2 regions of the Alkaliphilus crotonatoxidans genome follow, and region 2 is predicted to be linked to the other one. Evidence: riboswitches for the same ligand, from Rfam matches in the RefSeq annotation. Region 2 holds a riboswitch; the other holds the start of a gene.

Region 1 (8,618 bases), on a different contig from region 2:
CATTTCGATTGAATCCAGGCTGGGTGGTGGGTCTGCTGCCATCGCCTGTATATTTTATGGAGTACACTTAAAAGACCGTGGTACAATCCCCAAACAATAAAGCTCCAGGCGGCCCCGTGCCATAGACCTGAAAGGGTCATGGCAATCAGCAGAAATACGCATTGAAGGGTAAACCCCTTTTTTGATCCGCCCATGGGGATATAAAGGTAGTCCTTAATCCAGGAGGATAGCGTAATATGCCAGCGCTTCCAGAATTCCGACGGATTGCCGCTTAAATAGGGGGTTTTAAAGTTAATGGCCATGTCAAAGCCAAAGAGCTTGCCCACCCCCACAGCAATTTCACTGTAGGAGGAAAAATCGAAATAGATCTGAAAGGCAAATAAATACGAGGCAAACCAAGATTCCAATGTTCCCAGGTGGCTGGCCTGTAAAAAATAATAATCCACCTTGGATGCTAATAAATCGGCAAAGATTAATTTTTTGCCCATTCCCATGGCAATATAATAAAGTCCGTCACGTATATACTCAGTCTGATAGTTGATTTTCTTTAAAGATGAAATTTGTGGTAAAAACTCTTTACCCCGCATGATGGGGCCTGCAATTAGCTGGGCAAAGAAGGAAATGAAAACCCAAAATTTCACAAAAGACTCACAGGGTGCAATTTCTTTCCGTTTAACATCTACTAAATAGGCTATCAGCTGAAAGGTGTAAAAGGAAATCCCGATAGGTAAAACAATTTTAGCCAAAAGGGAATCCTGCCAGGGAAAATGAAGACCAAGGGCTGTTTCCAGATTTTTAAGGATGAATCCTGTATACTTAAAAAAAGCCAGATTTAAGAGATTAACCAGTAGTCCAAAATAGTAATATAGCTTTCCATGGGGCCCCTCCAGCCTGGTGGAACAATAATAGGTAACAGCCGATACCCCAAGGAAAATCAACAGGTAACCCCATCCCGACACACTATAAAATACCAGGTTGGCAATGGCCAACAGCCATAATCTACCCTTAGGAAATAGATAATATAATATAAAGGTTACCACAAGCAAAAATATAAATTCAAAGCTGTGAAAGAGCATTGATTTTCCTCCTATGCAAGATAATTATTGAAGGTTCCATTTTTCGATTTCCTTCCACAGTAGATCAGATAAATATTGATAGCCCTCCTTGGTGTAGTGAACATGATCGGAAAAGTATTCGACGGGCATTTCACCATATAGATTGAGGTAGCTGACCTTCAATCCTTTGAAATAAGCGTCTATTCGGTCAAGGTTTTCATAATATTTATCATGCTCGATTAAATCTTCTGCCAGCGCTTCATTAACGGGGGCTAAAAAGATTAAGGTGTTTTTACCCTCCTGTAATTTGATAATTCGATTTAAATAACGTATTTGCGGATTACTTTCATCCATTATAAAGGGTGAACTGCTGAACATGATACGATACTGGTATTCCTTAAGCAGGTCCTTTAAAAAGGGCTTTTCAGTCCAGGGCAGCACCGGATTATTGGCCCCTATCATATTTCCACGTATATGCTTGAAGGTTTCAAGACCATAGGCCTGTATATAATCCTTATACATGAAAATAGGCAATTGGAACAATGCTTCCTTTATCGGCTCCAAAAGCCTTTGCAAATAATTGGTTTTCATCTCGGGCAAATCGGCATCCATATTTTCTTCTTCATAAACCAAGGGATCAAGCTCCCTTAGCTGAGGTGCCAACCAAAAAACTCGAGATGCTTTATTGCGATTTAAAAATCCGGAATAAAGGATATCGATAACCAAATTATCTCGAGAAATACCATATTCGTCCATCTTTAGCATCATAGTATAAACATCACCGATTTCCATGGAGGGCATGGATAAATTGAATACCCTAAGCTGTAAGCCCTCCCTTTGGGCCTTGGCATTAAGATAATGTCCAATAGAGGTGTTGGCAGGGCCAGGGCTGCTATAGGCCACGGAATCTCCCAGAATTACAACATAATTTTCTAAATGCTCCTCCTCTATAATGTGCTTGACCTCTTTAAAAACAGCCTCGATATTGGCTGTACGGTTCTTGACCAAATCATAATTCATTCGATCCTGATAAATAATTTTTTCAGGATTGGTCAGAACAATGACAAGTTGAAACATAAGAAAGTAGATTATAAAATAAATGGTGATTCGATTATAATAGCTTCTTTTTTCTTGACGGGCAATAATTTTCGACACCCCCTGGTCAAATACTCTACAGCTATTATAGCAATTAATCCAATAGCATTACAATTAAGAATATATTAAGATAAAATATGTAAATTTTTTGTAATATTAATAGAATATGGTCACTTATGGGGGAAAAGAAAAACCAATTAAATAGTTAAATAAGACATATACCTGTCGTATATGGTAATATATCATTAAATTAAGGGCAAGGTAATCTATTGGAGGGATAAAAATGGAGAAGCTTATCAAACTTAACAAAGAAAATATTGAACAGGAACATATCTGCTGTTCCTTGGCTGATAAAAAGGGGCGACAGGGTGTAGCTACTAAAAAAGAATGGTTAAAACAGTGCTTTGATGATGGCCTTGTCTTTTTAAAGGTCGACGTCAGGGGAAAGGCCTTCATCGAATATGTTCCTGCCGAAAGGGCCTGGAGCCCCATTGATGCAGCAGACTACATGTACATTAATTGTTTTTGGGTATCTGGCCGGTTTAAGGGCAAAGGCTATGGAAAAGCGTTGCTGGCCCAATGTGAAGCAGATGCCAGGGCCCAGGGCAAGAAAGGGCTGGTGGCCATTTCATCAAATAAAAAAAGACCCTTTCTTTCTGACAAACCATTTTTCGTAAAGCATGGCTTTCAGGTATGTGATGAAGCACCGCCCTATTTTCAGCTTCTATACCTTGAATTTAAAGAAGGAGGGATCAAGCCCAAATTTAAAGAAGGGGCCAAGGCTGCCAGCATTGCCAATCAACAGGGCCTTGCCATATACTACACCCACCAATGTCCTTACAGTGCAGATTATGTGGCTGATGCCATCAGGGCTGCCGAATCAAGGGGAGTGAAGGCCTATAGTCACCAGTATCGAAGCTATGAAGAGGCCCAAAATGCTCCCTGTGGGGTTACCACCTACAGTCTGTTTTATAATGGCAGGTATATTACTAACGAAATTCTGACAGTAGATAAAATTATGGATTTAATCGATTCCCATGAAGGGAAAACCCAGGGCGATTCCAATGGCTCATAAATTGAGCTATGTTACCCTGGGCGGTAATCATTAATTTTTAAAGCTATGGATAGGGGCAGGAATTCTGCCCCCTCGGCTAATAAAGGCTTTACTGGAGAAGGGGCTTACAGCCATGATGGGGGCCCTGCCCAATAATCCTCCAAATACGGCCTGCTGGCCGAGGCCCTTTCCGTAAACAGGAATTAGCCTGACTGCGGTGGTTTTTTGGTTAATTACTCCAATGGCGGCTTCATCGGCAATAATGGCTGAAATGGTTGAAGCAGGAGTATCGCCTGGAATGGCAATCATGTCAAGGCCAACGGAGCAAACACAGGTCATGGCCTCAAGCTTTTCCAAATTTAAAGAGCCTGTATTTACAGCATTGATCATTCCCTCATCTTCGCTGACGGGTATAAAAGCACCGCTCAGTCCACCCACATGGGAAGAAGCCATGATTCCCCCTTTTTTTACTGCATCATTCAGCATCGCCAGGGCTGCTGTGGTACCATGGCAGCCGCAGCTTTCCAGGCCAAGCTCCTCTAAAATTCTGGCAACACTGTCTCCCACCTGGGGCGTTGGAGCCAGGGAAAGATCTACAATACCAAAGGGTACCCCTAAACGGCTAGAGGCTTCATTGGCTACCAATTGGCCTACCCTTGTAATTTTAAAGGCGGTTTTCTTAATGGTTTCTGCCACTGCATCGAAGGGAGCATCCTTTAAATTGACCAAGGCAGATTTAATGACGCCAGGGCCGCTGACCCCAACATTGATCACACATTCTGCCTCCCCCACCCCATGAAAGGCGCCGGCCATAAAGGGGTTATCCTCTACGGCATTGGCAAAGACCACCAGCTTGGCACAGCCGATGCTGTCCGCTTCCCTGGTCAGATAAGCCGTTTCCTTAATAATTTCCCCCATATCCTGAACGGCTTTCATATTAATACCAGACTTGCTACAACCAATATTAACAGAAGAACAAACCCGTTCGGTGGCAGCCAGGGCTTCAGGTATTGATCGAATCAAAATTTCGTCACCCTTGGTATAGCCCTTATGGACAAGGGCTGAAAATCCGCCGATAAAGTTAACACCAACGGTACTGGCAGCCTTGTCTAAAGTTCTGGCAAATTCAACATACCCTGTATCCTCGCTGCTTTGAGCCACAATGGCCATAGGGGTTACTGAAATTCTTTTGTTGATAATGGGAATACCATATTCAGTTTCAATGGCCTCACCGACCCGCACCAGATTTTCGGCATGGCGGGTTATTTTGTCATAGATTTTAGTACGGGCCTCTTGGCCATTACTGCTGGCGCAATCTAAAAGGGATATACCCATGGTAATGGTCCGAATGTCTAATTTTTCCCTTTCAATCATATTAATGGTTTCCATTATGTTTTGCGAATTGATCATTAGATAATGCCCCCCGTCGACTAGATTTTGTGCATGGAATGAAATATGTCCTCATGTTGAATTTTAATAGAAACTCCGATTTCCTCAGCAGCTTTATCCAGCCTTTCCTTCAGTTTTTGAAAATTTATATCCATTAAGGTTAAATCCACCAACATTATCATGGTGAAGTAGTCCTGCAGCAGGGTCTGGTTAATATCTAAAATATTCACCTGACTTTCCTCCAAAACCGATGTTACTCGATAAATGATGCCAATTTTGTCCTTTCCGATTACAGTAATAAATGCCTTCATTAATCATACTCCTCTCCTGGGTTAATAATAGTAATAAAAAAAGAGACTAAGCGATTGTAGTCTCTGGAGAAGTGAATTTATATTTTACATGAAAGGAAGAATTTTAACTGCATAAAAATACAGTCAAAAAATCCATCATGAATCAATAAAAATCCCCTGTCCTTTTACCTGAGAGTTTCACCAGCGTGGCTGGCTTTCCCCTTCGGTGCTCCTTTGAGTCTCTCCAGAGGCTCGTCCAATAACGGTTTTTATCCCACTATCTTCATCCGGCTTGATGAAATTTTATTAATATAGATTTTAACATAGCATACTAATAAAATGCAAATATAAATTTAATCATTATCGGGAAAGAACAAATTGAAACTTAGTTCTGGCAATCATAAGTAACCTGAGAAAAACCTGAATTAATTGACTAAAGGTAATAATCTTGCTAAACTAGCTTTGTACAATAATTTGGAAGGCCCATATAGGAAGGTCTGTAAGCAGGTGTAGAATCCTAGTGACCTATGCATATTATGATTATAGACGCCAATGAAAATTTCTGGGAGGGAAGGAGCTTATTAATGCGTGAGGTTAAAGTAAAATCGGTAATACCTATCTACAGTATCGGAGCCGCCTGGCTTTTGTACATACTGATATTTCCCTTGTATCGATGGTTTGATTTTGTAGTTGCAGCCATCATGTCGGCTCTGGTATATGCTATTTTCTCAAAATTAATTCCGCCTAAGGTGACAATGGTTGAGGAGCCAATTGATACAGGGAATCAGGAATTAGATGAGGCCCTGACGGCCGGGAAAGAATATATTAAAGAGCTAAGGGGCTTACAGCAATCAATTGTAAACAGTGATATGAAACAAAAAATACAAGGAATAGAAGGGGTATCAGGAAAAATACTAACCTTTATAGAAAAGCACCCCAACAAGGTTCGACAGGTAAGACAGCTAATTAACTATTATCTGCCAACAACTATTAAGCTGATTAAAAATTATATTGAATTTGAAAAGCAGACCGCCGGCGGGGGCCATGTAGCCGATGCCATGGAAAAAATATCGGGAATTCTTGATAAGGTCACTGAGGCCTTTAATAGAATGCTGGATGACCTTTACTCAGATAAGGCCATGGATGCCACGATAGAAATAGAAGTATTGGAAAAAATGATTCAACAGGAGGGACTAGAGATGAACCCCTTCCAAAACAGACAATAGATGAGGGGGGAGCGGAGTGGATCATAATCAAAATTATTTCCAATCTAAAATAACACCTCTTAACGCTTTAGAACAGGATCAGGAATTTAAGGAGCTGACATCCCAGGAACAGTCAATGGTGAAGGAGTACGTTCAGAAAATTGATTTTACTGATTCAGTACAAATTTTACAGTATGGTAGTGGGGTCCAGCGCAGAATTGCCGATTTCTCTGATAATGCCCTTGATCATGTTCATAACAAGGCTATGGTCAGGGTAGAAGAACTGATTACCAGGCTGTTGGAAGCCTTGAAGGATTTTTCAGCCTACCAGGGTCCAAAGGGAGTCTTTAGCTGGTTTAATCGGACTAAAAGGCAGAAGCTTGATTTAATGAATCGTTATCGAGAGGTGGAAAGGAATATAGATGAAATAGCAGAAATATTGGAGGCCCAGCGAATTAGCCTAATGAAGGATATAACCCTTTTTAATAAAATGCAGAAAAAAAACCTTGACTATTATAAGGAATTGACAATGTACATTCTGGCGGGTCGAGAAAGGCTTAGACAGGTTCTAACAGAGGAGCTGCCGCTAATTCAGGAAAGGGCTCAAAAAACTGAAGCCCAGGAGGACATTAACGAAGCCCATCAGCTGGCCGCCCTTTGTGAACAATTTGATAAAAAGCTATACGATTTGGAGCTTTCAAGGGCTGTAAGCAGGCAGATGGGCCCCCAGCTAAGACTGTTACAAAACAGTGACAGTGCCATTGTCGATAAGATTCAATCCTCTTTGGTTAACACCATTCCTCTATGGAAAAATCAAATGATGATGGCCCTGGGGCTGGCCCATTCCAGAGAGGCCTTAAATACCCAGAGGAATATGGCCAATGCCACCAGGCAAATCCTCACTGAAAACACCCGGGCTTTGAAAAATACACACTATGAGGATAAAGAGGGGGTTGATTTAGACACTCTGAAGGAAACCAATGAAAGCCTAATTGAAACCCTAGACAGCCTTTTAACTGTTCAGCAAAGCTGTACTGAAGAAAAACTTAAGGCAGAGGCGGCCCTGGGGCAAATTGGGGCCGAGCTTAGGAATAAACAATAGAGAATAAGAACGATAAAGGAATAGGAGAAGATAGTATGGAATTTTTTCAAAGACGAAAAAATGCCCAAATTCTGACGACTATTATTGTTATCTTTACCATTTTGATTGGCTTTCGAAGCTCTATGGGCAAATTGAGGACCCAGGCAGAAAGCATATTTTACTTAGGTGAAGAACAGAATGGTGTAGGCATTCAGCAGGATTTAGAGGCCATTATGGCAGAATGCTATAATTTGACGGTGGTGGCGGGCCGTTATTTGGAAAAGGATGATGCCCGGATTCAAGCCGTAATGGATAAAAGAGAGGCCTTGTCTCAGGCTAAGACCCCAGATACTAAGTATGATGCCGTCCAGGAGCTTATTTTCTCATCTGAGGAGCTATACAGGGCTTTGGAGCCATTGCCCCTGTCGGATCGGGATCAGGGCTATCGTAATGGATTCCTGGCGGAGATAAATTCCCGACAGCTAATTATTGAAAGAAGCAGCTATAATGAATATGCCATAGCCTATAATAAGAAACTAAAGGCCTTTCCTGCCAATATTTTAAAAATCGTTACTTCTGTAGCTCCCCTTGAGCTATATGAGTAGTAAGGAGGATGTATGATTAAAAAAACCATTAAACCTATTGTTTGTACGATTATCTTTGCTCTATGCTTAACGCTGTTTACCTTTGGGCAAGGTGCCTTTCCCGAGGCCACTACAGAGTTTTACGTTAATGATTTTGCCAATGTTATTGACAAAGCCTCTGAGGAGCTGATGATCTATAACGGAAATCTTTTGAATCAAATAAATGGTGCCCAGATTGTAATGGTTACGGTGGATTTTACCGGGGGAGTCTCTATGGAGGAATATGCCACAGAGCTGTTTAACCGCTGGGAAATCGGAGACGCAGCAAAAAATAATGGCCTGCTTATTGTGATGTCAATTGGAGACGATGATTACTGGGCGGTTCAGGGGCGGGGCCTTGAGGCTACCCTAAGCAGTGGTAAGATTTCACAAATCCTTGGTGAATACCTGGAGCCCGACTTTGCAGTAGGGAACTATGACCGGGGAGCCCTAGAGGTCTACGCTGCCTTTATTGATGTGCTGGGTGGTACATGGAGTGATAATATTGGTGAGGCCCAAGGGGTTGGGAGCTATGTTTTTGACCATGCCGAGGTGATAGGAAACGACACAAGTAATTCGATCAATCAGGAAAGTACAGCCTATCAAAGGACAAAGGGTGCTGGTGTTTATGTCATGACAGTCAATACCACCGGAAATGAGCATATCCAGGATTATGCCTATCGTATGTTTGATGATATCGGGGCAGGGCCCAGGGATGTACTGCTGCTGATGTCAATAGGCGATGACGATTACTGGATGGTGACCGGAAGGGATATTGAAGGAAGCTTAACCAGTAATAGAGTACAAAACATTCTTGATTCAAATC
Region 2 (8,618 bases):
GCTTCAGTCCGGCATAGCGGCATTTAATATTAAAGAATTTTTCTGCCCCTAAATCTGCTCCAAAGCCTGCCTCTGTTACAACATAGTCGGCTATTTTCAGGGCTGTTTTGGTTGCCAGCACCGAATTACAGCCATGGGCTATGTTAGCAAAGGGGCCGCCATGGATAATGGCAGGGGTATTTTCCAGGGTTTGCACCAGGTTGGGCTTGAGGGCATCCTTCAGCAGCAGTGCCAGGGCTCCTGTGGCCTCCAGGTCTCCTGCCGTTACTGGGGCATTGTCATAGGTATAGCCGATAATCATCCTGGACAGACGATCCTTTAAATCCTCCATACTGGTGGCCAGACACAGAATTGCCATGATTTCAGAGGCAACGGTGATGTCGAAGCCATCCTCCCGGGGGATTCCATTTCCTTTGCCCCCTAAACCAATGACGATATCTCGAAGGGCACGGTCGTTCATGTCCAGGGCCCTTCGCCAGGTCACCCTTCTGGGGTCAATGTTTAACCTGTTCCCTTGATGGATGTGGTTGTCTATCAAGGCCGCCAGCAGGTTATTGGCCGTGGTGATGGCATGGATGTCTCCTGTAAAGTGAAGGTTGATATCTTCCATCGGTACCACCTGGGCATATCCCCCTCCGGCGGCTCCGCCCTTTACTCCGAAGCAGGGCCCAAGGGAGGGCTCCCTCAGGGTGGTAACGGTCTTTTTACCGATTTTATTTAGCCCCATGCTCAAGCCCACATTGGTGGTAGTTTTACCTTCGCCGGCGGCAGTAGGATTGATGGCTGTTACCAGAATCAGCTTGCCATCCCTTTGATTTTCCAGCCTTTTATAGAGGTCAAGGGATATTTTACCCTTATATTTTCCGTATAGATCAAGGTCATCCTCTGAGATATTCAATTGCTTAGCGATTTCAACAATCGGCAGCATTTTAGCCTCCTGGGCTATTTGTACATCGGTCTTCATATTCTTCACCCCTTATATTTTTTTAGCAGCCATCACGGTATTGTAAAGCAGCATGGTAATGGTCATGGGTCCTACTCCACCGGGAACGGGGGTAATGGCCCCTGCAATTTCCTTTACCTGTTCAAAATCAACATCCCCCACCAGCTTGCCCTCCAGACGGTTTACTCCGACATCTATTACCACAGCTCCCGGTTTGACCATATCGGCTGTGACAAAGTTGGGTTTCCCTAGGGCCGCCACCAGAATATCTGCTTGGCGGGTCATTTCCTTAAGGTTTTTGGTTCGGGAATGACAGATGGTGACTGTAGCGTTTCTTTGCAGCAATAGACTGGCAGCAGGTTTACCCACAATATTGCTCCTGCCTATGATCACAGCATGCTTCCCTTCGATTTCTATTCCCTCTAAATCCAATAGCTTTATAATTCCGTGGGGGGTACAGGGCAGCATGGTTTCCTCTCCCACCGATAGCTTTCCTGCATTAATGGGATGGAAGCCATCTACATCCTTTTTCGGGTCAATTTTTTCGATAACCAGCTTTTCATTAATGTGCCCAGGCAAAGGCAGTTGCACAAGAATTCCATGGATATCGGCCTTTTGATTTAAAACTTCAATTTTTTGTAATAGCTCTTCCTCGGTGGTAACTGCCGGCATCTCATAGACCTCTGAGTGGATTCCCAGCTCAAGGCAGGCCTTGTGCTTTTTACTGACATACACCTTTGAAGCGGGGTCTTCTCCTACAATAATAACGGCTAGGCCCGGTACAGTTCCCTTTTCATTTTTTAGGTTCTTTACCTGCTGTTCCAGCTCTGCTCTAATTTTTTTGGCTGCTGCTTTTCCGTCGATTAAATACATATCCTCACCACCCATGTTTATATTTTTATTCCTGACTCCACTTCAACACCAATTCCCTGGCGGCCTTTGCCTCATCAATCCGCCTGACAGGGGTATGATAGGGAGCCTCCTTAAGGATTTGCGGATTTTCCCTGGCTTCCTCAGCAATTTTAATCATGGTTTCGATAAAGCCGTCAAGGGTCTCAAGGCTTTCGGTCTCGGTTGGCTCAATCATAATGGCCTGGTTGACAATCAAGGGGAAGTAGATTGTCGGCGGATGATAGCCATAATCCAGTAATCGTTTGGCGATATCTAAGGTTGTAATTTCTTTCTCGTTTTTATCCAAGCCTCCCAATACAAATTCATGCTTGCACACCTGCTGTATGGGGAGGTAATAATGATCCTTTAAGCGACTCATCATATAATTGGCATTGAGGACTGCCGTTTCGCTGACCTCCCTCAGGCCCTGGGGCCCCATGGATCGAATATAGGCATAGGCCCTGACCATTACACCAAAGTTACCATAGAAATTTTTGATCTTTCCGATGGAAAGGGGGCGATCATAGTCCAGTACAAAGGTGTCTCCCTGTTTTTCAACCACAGGAACCGGCAGGAAGGGTACTAGATCCTCCCTTACCCCAACGGGGCCGCTGCCCGGTCCACCGCCGCCATGGGGGGTGGAAAAGGTTTTATGAAGGTTAAAATGAATGACGTCAAAGCCCATATCACCAGGCCGTGAAATTCCCATAATGGCATTCATATTGGCGCCATCATAATATAACAGGCCCCCGGCTTCATGGACTAAATCGGCTATTTCCTTAATATTGCTTTCAAATAATCCCAGGGTGCTGGGGTTGGTCAGCATTAGGCCTGCCACCTCATCACTTAGGGCTGCTTTTAGGGCATCTAAATTCACGGCACCCATTTCGTCGGATTCAATTTCAATAATATCAAAGCCAGCCACCGCCGCACTGGATGGGTTTGTGCCATGGGCGGAATCGGGAACGATGATTTTTTTCCGCTTCAAATCACCCCGATTTTCATGATAGGCCTTAATAATCATCAGCCCCGCCAGTTCCCCGTGGGCTCCAGCAGCAGGCTGTAGCGATACCCTGGCCATACCTGCAATTTCAGAAAGCATTTCATCAAGGCTGTACATCAATTCCAGGGCCCCTTGAACCGTTTCCTGGGGCTGATAGGGGTGAAGGCTGCTGAAACCCTCCAGGACAGCGGCATCCTCGTTAATTTTGGGGTTGTATTTCATGGTGCAGGAGCCCAAAGGATAAAAGCCCGTATCTACCCCATAGTTTTTATTTGATAGATTGGTGAAGTGCCGAACCACATCCACCTCACTGACCTCGGGTAAATTCAGCTCTTCTTCTGCCAAATAATTACCTGGAATCAGCTCCTTCAGCTCCCTTGCCTCTACATCGTTTTGGGGCAGGGAATAGGCTCGTCTTCCTTCCTTTGACAGTTCAAAGATGAGTTTATTGTATGCCTTCATTTGATCACCTCCATCAGGGCTGCCAGGCGGTCAATTTCAGCCCGGGTGCGTTTTTCAGTGACACAGAGGAGCAGTCCGTTTTTCAGCTGCGGGTAATCCCTTTCCAGCTGGTAACCGCCGATGATTTGCTCCTTTAACAGCTCCCCGTTGACATGGTGGCTGTCCAGATCACTGGTGATGGCAAATTCCTTGAAGAAGGGTCGATTGAAAAGTGGTTTGAATTTCTTTGTTTCAGTAATTCGCTCCAGGGCATAATGGGCTTTTTGTGTGCTTTGAAGGGCTACCTCCCGTAGACCCTTTTTTCCCATGGTAGTCAGGTAAATGGCCGCCATCAAAGCATTTAACCCTTGATTGGAGCAGATGTTTGATGTTGCCTTATATCTTCTGATATGCTGCTCCCGGGCCTGTAAGGTTAGGACAAAGGCCCGTTTTCCATCTACATCAACTGACTGCCCCACAATTCTGCCGGGCATTTTTCTGACCAGCTTTGATTTGGCGGCTAAAAATCCCAGATAAGGTCCACCAAAATTCAAGGGATTACCAAAGGCCTGGGCATCACCAACGGCAATGTCGGCCCCCAGCTGCCCGGGACTTTTTAAAATCCCCAGGGAAATGGGGTCCACCACCATAATCAGGCTGCCCTTCCCCTGATGAATCAAGGCCTCTGCCTCTGTTACATCCTCTATGGCACCAAAGAAGTTGGGGCTTTGTATAATCACCCCTGCCGTATCCTTGTTCACCAGCTCCCTCAGGGCCGATGAATCGGTGACGCCATCCTTCATGGGAATTTCTATAACCTCTACCTCTCTAAACTTCAGGTAGGTATGTAATATTTTTCTGATTTCAGGGTGTACGGTTTCTGAAACGGCAATGGTGCTTTTTCTGGCGGCCTCAACAGCCATCATGGCAGCTTCAACACAGGCGGTGCCCCCGTCATACATGGAGGCATTGGCCACATCCATTCCCGTTAGCTGACTCATCATGGTTTGATATTCAAAGATTACCTGCAGGGTTCCCTGGCTGATTTCAGGCTGATAGGGGGTGTAGGCGGTATAGAACTCTGATCTCATGGCTAAATGCTTGACAATTGATGGAATGTAATGGTCGTAGGCCCCCGCCCCTAAAAAGGTGGCCATTTGACCAGTGCCTTTGTTTTTTCCTGCCAGCTGCTTCATGTGCTGTGACAGCTCCATTTCTGAAAGGGCCTCAGGCAAATCAAGGCTCCCCTTCATCCGCAGGGCTTCTGGAATATCACAAAAGAGCTCCTCTACAGCCTTTACTCCTATTTCCTCGAGCATTTGGGCTCGATCGGCTTCAGTATTGGGTATGTACCTGTGCATACTGATCCTCCTTATTGTTCTTCACAGAATTTATGGTAATCTTCTGCACTCATTAATCCTTCCAGTTCTGATTCATTGGTTAGTTCCACCACAATCATCCAGGCAGAAAAGGCATCTTCGTTAACCAATTGGGGAGAGCCCACCAGTTCTTCATTTACCTCTAAAACCTTGCCGCTTACCGGCATGTAGGCATCCGATGCTGCCTTAACAGACTCAATGACACCGAAGGAATCTCCGGAATTAAGCTCGTCATCCACCTCTGGCAGCTCTACGAATACAATTTCGCCCAATTGGTGCTGAGCATAGTCGGTTACTCCAATGGTGGCCTGGTTACCTTCTACCTTTACCCATTCATGATCCTTTGAATAATATAATCCCTCAACTGTTTTCATATTGACTTCCTCCTTCATTTTTTATTGACCAGCTACCTTCAATTATATGAATAAATGACTTGAAGTTAAATTACTTTTTATATTTTTTGGTATAGAATTTTTTACTGACTACTACGGCCTTCAGCAGTCTTTTTCTGACTTTAATTTCAAGGGGAGTACCTAAGGCACTGTATTCAATGGGTACCATGGCCAGACCTACGGGCTTTTTCAAGGTTGGGGACAGATAGCCAGTAGTGACAAAGCCCACCTCTTTTCCGTCAACCACCACCTCATAGCCATGACGAGGAATCCCCTTGTCTAGCAGCTCGAAGCCGACAATTTTTCTTTTCAGACCTTCTTGTTTTTGTTTTACCAGGGCATCCTTTCCAATAAACTGAGCCTTATCAAGCTTGACAAAAAAGCCAAGGCCTGCTTCCAGGGGGGTAATTTCTTCAGAAAGCTCATTGCCATAGAGGGGCAGTGAGGCTTCAAATCGCAGGGTATCTCGAGAGCCAAGGCCTGCTGCCTTAATCCCCTTTTCCTTCCCTGCCTCCATGATTAAGTCCCAAATTTTGGGGGCACTTTCATGGTTTAAGTAAATTTCGAAGCCATCTTCACCGGTATAGCCAGTTCTTGAAACCAGGCAGCTAACTCCTTGAATTTTGACATCTCGGTTACAATAGAAGAATTTAATTTCTGATAAATCTGTATCGGTGAGCTTTTGCAGTATCGCCTGGGCCTCGGGACCCTGCAGGGCCATTTCGGAATAGTCTTCAGACACATTCTTTAATTCAATCTCATAGTCCCCAACTTGGTCGAGCATCCATTGAAAGTCCTTTTCAATATTGCTGGCATTGATCACCAGAAAGAAATGATCGTGGGCAAATTTATATACCAATAAATCGTCCACAATGCCCCCATGGGGATAACACATTAGACTGTAAAGGATCTGATTATCTTCCAGAACCGAGGCATCGTTGGTTATTAGGTTTTGTACAAAGGCCAGGGCATCCTTTCCCTTTACCTCTACTTCACCCATGTGGGAAACATCGAATAACCCTGCCGCATTTCGTACCGCCTCGTGCTCCTGAATAATTCCCTCGTACTCCACCGGCAGTGACCATCCGGCAAAATCAATCATTTTACCGCCATACCTGCTGTGGCTATCGTATAGGGATGTTTTTCTTGGCTCTGACATGGCTTACCTCCTCCTTTCAATTTTAAAACCTGAATACACTTTATTGTTAGCTTTTTCCCAGGAACCTTAGATTATGAATTTTTAGTACATAGATTTATCTACCCCTAAAAATCAAAGGTACCCTGACAATTTTTTTGCAGCAAAAAAGGGGCATAACAGCACACTATTGATGCCATTATACCCCTCTGTTTTTAGGCCTGAGAGCTTCTACAATAATTGTATTTCTCCTTCGGCGCCGATTGAACGGACTCTTCAGAGTTCCATCCAATAGCGATACGGGTGCCTGAAAGTTTCTATAAAAAGGTGGCACTTTTTATATTGCTTCTTCGGCTATCTCAGCGTTATATGAGATATCTCTCGCTATTTTCATCTGGGCTTTTATTCAGTTATTGTAAAAATATATATTATCTTCTAAATTATATTACAATTCAGGATGAAAATGCAATGGTGGTTAATTTTTTAACCTATTCTTTCAACTCCCGTTGAACCTGTTCACGCCAAAGGGTAGGCACCTGTTCAATGGTTCTGAGGCCTTTTTGAATCAGGCTTACGTATACCGCAACCATTATGCCTCACCTCCCGCCAGTAGCTCGGCAATTTCAGCCAGGGCCAATTGCAGAGCTGTATAGTTTTCTTCGTTTTGTGTTCTTAAATCTGCTATAACTGCTTGCAGGCTGCTGTTTTCTTCCTCCAGGTCTTGAATTCTTTGCTGGAGCAATTCGAAGGATACAGCAGGCTCATGGGTTTCCTGGCTCCACTGGTCGCCTTCCCATTTTCGCCACAGGAAGGTTTGATTATATTCGGGCAGTTTAACATAGCACGATAGCCCTGCTGGAAGCAGTTCTGTTCGGGTTATAATTTCGGTACAGATTTGGTTTTCGTTTAGTTTTGCGTAGTAAAGCATTTTATCATCGTCCTTTCTTATTTTCCAAATGCAAACCATTGTACAGGAATGTCATAATTGATAATACTAGTAATTTTTATTTTAAAGTTATTTTGTCCAAATATTGGAGCAGGATCGGTATACCCTTCGAATAGACAATCACTATTAATATAGTAAAACATATGTGCCATTGCATTCCTATTTTTCCTATCATCTGGAGAAGAATTAAATCTAAAATCATCATTTTTCTGTAGGAAGGGTGTTTCATATGCTACAGCAGTATTTGTACTATCCCTTGTGCCTATAAATAAAATATGTGGTCTAGGGCCCTGCGAATAATTAGTTCTACCAAAAACAAATTCTGGTTCAAATGGTAATCCAGATATCTCCACGCTCCCATTCACTAGATTTGTTGTGCCCGTTGCCATTTTATATCCCTCTTGCAACGTCCCCACAACCCCACCAATATTTACCCCCTGCCTCACATTACCTGGTATAAGGTTCGGAAAACTTGCCATTACTTTTCCACTGCCGTTATGATACCCTTGAGGAATTATATATTGCCCCCCCTGGGTCGTAATGGTATTTGTTACTGCCCCTCGATTGGCCATGGTGCCTATTAGCTTTGATTTGGGATTTGTAGTGTAAAAGGTTTTTCCACTTAAAACATTGGCCGCTGCTGCATCCCCTGTTAGGGCCAATTCCCCTGTTACTAATCCTTTTTTTGTTCCAAGGGTGTATCCTTCCATTACCTCTGCGGAGGTGGCTGTTCCGTACTCACCTCCTTCGCCCAGGTCTTGAAAAACCGAGTTTAACTGGGCAATCATTTCTGTATTCCCCTGCTGCCCTGCTGCTAAATTAAGGGGGTATGTGTACCCAACTTGTGGCAACGGATAGGGTATGGTTTCGTATTCGATTTCCAGTCCTGCCAGTTGCTCTTTTGCTTGTTCTACGGGGATGCCCTTGGGGAAGATGAAATACATATTCCCATTTTGATTTACGTACCATTTTCCTATCTCAGAAACTCTGTCCGGGTTTGTGTAGCAGGGTAATTTCCCCTTAACATCGAAAATATAGTTGTCGTTATGCGTTGTTCTTACAGGTCTGCAGCTCTTAAATATACTTAATGGAGAATACAATACATCAACATTTGAGAGAACAGTACTCAATCCCACTATATCATCAACCTGTAAAATATGTTTCCTTCGATTCTGAAACATCAGGGTACCGTCTTTGAAGCTAATTAAAGGCGGTATGTTTACCTTTGAGGTTACTGGGGTCTCTAATTCATAGATGACTTTAGTACCTGCTAGGGCTACTTGTGCTGCTGCTAGGTTGGCATAGGTGCCCTTAGGGAAAGTAATACAATACTCCGTGAGTGTCCATCCTGCCAACATATACACATTTTCAGATGTATCAAATACTGTCCAGTTTTTTGTCCTAAAACTCTCTATTTTAGCCGAGCCTGATAATTGTGTTGTGACATTATAACCTGTATGGTCTGTGGGTTTTTTGACTCTCAAAAAG

The links. Region 2 has a riboswitch for glycine ahead of gcvT (glycine cleavage system aminomethyltransferase GcvT). Riboswitches for the same ligand answer to the same signal wherever they lie in the genome.
Positions count from the first base shown of each region.
Region 1: linked by a shared signal. The riboswitch ahead of ACYQ1I_RS14090 (ACT domain-containing protein) and the one ahead of gcvT (glycine cleavage system aminomethyltransferase GcvT) in region 2 are both predicted to bind glycine.

Region 1 is NZ_BAAHXS010000006.1:429,756-438,373, forward strand. It holds gene ACYQ1I_RS14070 (MBOAT family O-acyltransferase) at 1-1,076, opposite strand, end outside; gene ACYQ1I_RS14075 (SGNH/GDSL hydrolase family protein) at 1,101-2,210, opposite strand; gene ACYQ1I_RS14080 (GNAT family N-acetyltransferase) at 2,434-3,225, shown strand; gene ACYQ1I_RS14085 (PFL family protein) at 3,256-4,614, opposite strand; gene ACYQ1I_RS14090 (ACT domain-containing protein) at 4,635-4,904, opposite strand; glycine riboswitch at 5,051-5,141, opposite strand; gene ACYQ1I_RS14095 (5-bromo-4-chloroindolyl phosphate hydrolysis family protein) at 5,468-6,109, shown strand; gene ACYQ1I_RS14100 (toxic anion resistance protein) at 6,126-7,190, shown strand; gene ACYQ1I_RS14105 (LemA family protein) at 7,226-7,774, shown strand; gene ACYQ1I_RS14110 (TPM domain-containing protein) at 7,787-8,618, shown strand, end outside.
Region 2 is NZ_BAAHXS010000004.1:1,407,251-1,415,868, reverse strand. It holds gene ACYQ1I_RS09345 (formate--tetrahydrofolate ligase) at 1-964, opposite strand, end outside; gene folD (bifunctional methylenetetrahydrofolate dehydrogenase/methenyltetrahydrofolate cyclohydrolase FolD) at 977-1,816, opposite strand; gene gcvPB (aminomethyl-transferring glycine dehydrogenase subunit GcvPB) at 1,842-3,299, opposite strand; gene gcvPA (aminomethyl-transferring glycine dehydrogenase subunit GcvPA) at 3,296-4,639, opposite strand; gene gcvH (glycine cleavage system protein GcvH) at 4,651-5,031, opposite strand; gene gcvT (glycine cleavage system aminomethyltransferase GcvT) at 5,102-6,208, opposite strand; glycine riboswitch at 6,392-6,466, opposite strand; glycine riboswitch at 6,470-6,578, opposite strand; gene ACYQ1I_RS09315 (CD1375 family protein) at 6,673-6,774, opposite strand; gene ACYQ1I_RS09310 (hypothetical protein) at 6,774-7,112, opposite strand; gene ACYQ1I_RS09305 (hypothetical protein) at 7,130-8,618, opposite strand, start outside.